One region of the Cupriavidus sp. H18C2 genome, then DNA from elsewhere that is predicted to be linked to it. Evidence: predicted binding sites of a transcription regulator. Region 1 holds the regulator's gene; the other holds the start of a gene.

What was found. Region 1 encodes FNR, which switches genes on or off when oxygen is low (the NO sensors DNR and NnrR bind a similar motif). Its sites were predicted from a motif close to TTGATNNNNATCAA; they were not measured.
Region 2: the regulator FNR is predicted to act here: its motif matches at 1,306-1,319, upstream of EPAKOI_RS02750 (DASS family sodium-coupled anion symporter).

What each region holds. Positions count from the first base shown of each region.
Region 1 is NZ_CP186010.1:2,057,709-2,059,905, reverse strand. Features, by position in the region: gene ccoG (cytochrome c oxidase accessory protein CcoG) at 1-408, shown strand, start outside; gene EPAKOI_RS09345 (hypothetical protein) at 454-663, shown strand; gene EPAKOI_RS09340 (hypothetical protein) at 660-905, shown strand; gene fnr (fumarate/nitrate reduction transcriptional regulator Fnr) at 990-1,715, opposite strand; gene EPAKOI_RS09330 (sulfite exporter TauE/SafE family protein) at 1,799-2,197, shown strand, end outside.
Region 2 is NZ_CP186010.1:588,552-590,748, forward strand. Features, by position in the region: gene EPAKOI_RS02750 (DASS family sodium-coupled anion symporter) at 1-1,185, opposite strand, end outside; gene EPAKOI_RS02755 (tyrosine-protein phosphatase) at 1,487-2,197, shown strand, end outside.

The DNA of each region.
Region 1 (2,197 bases):
CTGATCTGGCTGGCGCTGAGCGCCGGTTTCATCGCCTCGCTAGCGATGCGGACGCCGCTGAAGGTCGACATCATCCGTGACCGCGGCGCGCTGGGGCGCGAAGTGGAAGGCCGCTGGATCGAGAACGTGTACCGGCTGCAGCTCATCAATGCGACCGAAGCGCCGATGAAGATCCGCGTGCAGGCCAACAGCGCGGAAATGCAGGACCTGACTGTCGAGTACGACCAGGGCGCGGAAGGGCTGGCACCGACGTCGAACCGCCTGCTGCCGATCCGGATCCGCGTGCCGATCGAGGATGCGAAGGAGGGCACGCACAAGATCGAGGTGACCGTCACGGCCGAGACCGGCACCGATCGCGACGTACGAATTCGGCAAAGTACGAGTTTCATCGTCCCGCGCAATCTGTGACGCTGTGGCGGAAGCGCCGGGCGAATGGCCAAACTGGAGAGCGAAATGAACCCGAACCCCGCAAAACCCTGGTACAGGGAACCCTGGCCATGGATTCTGATGAGTGGCCCGCTGCTGGCAATGATCGGTTGCGGCGTCACGATCTGGCTGGCCAATGGCCATGCCGACATCCCCGTCGCCGACGCCGCCCGTCACGGACTGGTGGTCGAGAAAGTCGGGTCCGCGCCAACCGAACCGCCGGCGAGGCGCCCATGAGACTCCGCTGGCTGATGTGGGTGCTGTGGCCGGCGTTTCTGATGGGCGGCGCGGCCACGGCAGTCGTGTTCTCGGTTGTGGATCCTGGTGACCTGAGCTTCTTCGGCCACCCGGTGGAGGCGTCGCGGCAAGCGGTCTACACAGTGGGCTTCCTGGTGGCGTGGCTGTTCTGCGCGCTCTCCAGCGGACTTACGCTGTACACGATGCCGGTAAAGCTGAGCGATACCGATGAACTCGAATAGCGCAGTCGAACAAAAAGGCCGCTCCGGATCTGCTCTGACGCGGCCTTTGTCGTGATACGGGGCGGGCGGCAGGTGCCACGGGCCTCAGCAGGATCGGCTGTACACCTGCTTGATGGCGGCCATGTCGATCAGCTTGACGTGCCGTTGGCGGATCTGGATCAGACCGGCCTCGGCGAATCGCGAGAACAGCCGGCTGACCGTTTCCAGTTTCAGGCCAAGGTAGCTGCCGATTTCCTCGCGGCTCATGCGCAGCACGAACTCGGTGGAGGAGTAGCCGCGCGCGGAGAGTCGCTCGGACATGTTGACGAGGAACGCGGCCAGCCGCTCTTCGGCACGCATCGAGCCGAGCGTGATCAGCATGACCTGGTCCTGCGAGATTTCCTTGCTCATCAGCCGCAGGAACTGGCCTTGCAGCGAGGGCAGGTGGCCCGACAGCGCTTGCAGTTCGTCATACCGGACGACGCAGACTTCGGTGTCCTCGAGCGCCGTTGCATCGGAAGCGTGCTGCATCTCGCCGAGACCGTCGAGGCCGATGACTTCGCCGGGCAGATGAAAACCGGTGATCTGCGTGCGGCCGTCTTCCATCGTGACGTGCGTCTTCAGCGTGCCGAAGCGGATGGCATACACGGCGCTGAGTGGTTCGCCCATGCGGTACAACGTTTCGCCCTTGTGAACTCGCACACGTTCCTGCACGAGCGTGTCCATCTTCACGAGGTCCTGTTGCGACATGCCCACCGGCAGGCAAAGTTGACCCATTGCACACGTGGAACAACGGGGCGACATCTCGGTGACGGGGATGGAAGTCAACAATTGAGTGCTCGTATGAATGCGCTTGCAGCGAGGGCGCGATGCAGGCATTTTACAGCGTCGAGTGACGCAGAAGCGAGGAACAGTTGCCATTTGGTGTGCTTTTAAGCGTTTTTCTGATGGCCTTGCTCGGTGGCATGCATTGCGCCGCAATGTGTGGAGGAATTGCTATTGCTGCGGAGCAAAAACGGCCGAGCAGTGCAACGATTTTCGTACACCGTTCACGAAATCAATGGTGGGCCGAACTCTGCGTCATGCACGCCGGGCGCATCACGACCTACATGCTGCTGGGCGCGGCGTTAGGCGCCGTCGGTGCGACGGTGTGGCGGCAGGACTATCTGCCTTTGCAGCGATGGCTCTATGCGCTGGGCAGCCTGATGCTGGTGCTGACGGGCGTCTGGCTGCTGCGCGGTCGCGTGATCGGGATGGAATGGATCGAGCGAACGGCTGCGAAGGCAGCGGCACCGGTAGGGCGGCTTGCGGGC
Region 2 (2,197 bases), 1.5 Mb from region 1:
CGTGCCGTGCTCGGCCAGGCCCGAATGCTCGACCACGAACCGGCCCAGCCACTGGCCGGCTTGCGTGGTCAGCAGCGCGCTGCCCAGGCTGATACCCACGCCGAACACGATCAGCGTGCCCCACGGCGTGCGCTGCTGCATCGTCTTCCAGTCCATCACGCCGATGCGCGGCATCATCAGGATCACCAGCCCTACGAACGTGATGGTGGCGGTATCGAACGCATGCAGCTTGCCCTCGGTGGCCCAGAACAGCAGCAGGCCGATGGCCACGGCGGCCAGGCGCTTCTGCGGACCCGTCATCGGCCCCAGCGCGGCCAGCTCGCGCTGCACGGCTTCCTTGCCGCCGGCGATGGCGTCGGTCTCGGGCGGCAGCAGCCAGCGCACCAGGAAGTACAGCACGGCCGACATGACGATGGCCCACGGGGCGCCGGCCACCAGCCATTGCAGCCACGTCACGCGCTCGCCCAGCAGCTTGTCCATGAAGCCGGCCGTCAGCAGGTTCTGCGCGGCGGCGGTCTGGATGCCGACGTTCCAGACGCTGGTGGCCTGGGCCACCATGATCATGATGCCGGCGGCGATGTTCGACTTCTTGTCGACGCCGAAGGCCGCGATCACGCCCATCATGATCGGCACGGTACAGGCGCTGCGCGCGGTGGCGCTGGGCACCACCAGGCTCAGCAGGATGGTCACGGCGATGGTGCCCAGCAGGATGCGCCGGGTGCTGGTGCCGATGGCCGACAGCGTGACCAGCGCGATGCGCCGGTCCAGCCCGGTCACGGTCATCGCGGCCGATATGAACAGCGCGGCGGCCACCAGCGCCAGCGCGGTGTTCGAGAACCCGGCCAGCGCCATGCCCAGGGCCCGCGACGTGCCGTAGAGGGTGTTGGGATCGTTGACCATCGGCGCAAAGCCGATCAGCCCCGCCATCAGCGACGTGATCATGATGGCGCTGGTTTCGTACGTGACGGCCTCGGTAATCCAGACCACCACGGCGAATGCCAGGATGGCCAGCATGCGCTGGCCCGCCACGGGCAGGTCGGGCGGCATGGGCAAGGCCACCAGCAGGAGCAGGACGGCGACGGCGAGGTAGAGGCCCCAGTGAATGCGCAACTTGGGGGCGGCAGGCGTGGCAGCCGTGGCGGTGGGACCGCCAGGGCCGGCAGGAGAGACTTGCGGATCAGGCATGGTGAATCCTTGGTAAGGAGCAGCCTGTCGAACCCGTCGGGACGCGCAGGTCGCGGCGTTCGACATGGACTCATTATGTGAAGCCGGGCGGGCGTCGCCAAGCCGACTCGGCCTTTGAAATTGCGGCAGATCAAATCGCTGTTAAGTCAGAAACAGTCAAGCGAAATGGCCCGTTGCAGCACCCGCAACGGTTCCCGGGGTATCGTTGCCAGCGGGATGTCCCCCAGTGCGTCGATCTGAAATAATTGACGCCAATGCTGAACATTTCGAAAGCGTGCCGCATGGGCGCGCCAGGACCGATATGCAGAACCCTTCCGAAACGCTGATCGCGGCCGCGCTGCGGCCTTGCCTGGACCTGGAGTCGATCAGCAACGCGCGCGACCTTGGCGGCCTGACCGGCCATGCGGGCCGGCGCGTGGTCCAGAACCGCCTGTACCGCAGCGCCAACCCGGCGCTGGCCTGCGCGGCCGATATTGACAAGCTGCACGCGTTGCGGCTCGACATCGTGGTCGACTTCCGCTCGCCGGGCGAGAAGTCGCCGGCCGAGGCCACGTTCGGCGAGCGCTTCCAGTGGCTCGCGGTACCCGTGCTGGACGGCACCATGGCGATGGACGTGCTGATGCCGCGCCTGCGCGCCAGCAACGCGACGCAGATGCACGGCTTCATGCTCGACGTCTACCGCGACTTTCCGGTGCGCTACCGCGATGCGTTCGGCACGTTCCTGCGCCACGCCGAGGCCGGCAAGACGCTCTTCTACCACTGCACCGCCGGCAAGGACCGCACCGGCTTTGCATCGCTGCTGCTGCTGAGCGCGCTGGGCGTGGCCCAAGACGACATCGTCGCCAACTACCTGGAATCGAACCACTGGAACCAGCGCTTCAACGAGAAGCTGCTGGCCGGCGCCAGCCAGCTCGGGGTCTCGCCCGACGCGATGCTGCCGCTGCTGGAAGTGCGCCCCGAGTACATCGAGGCGTCGATGGATGCGATCAGGCAGACCTACGGCAGCGTCGAG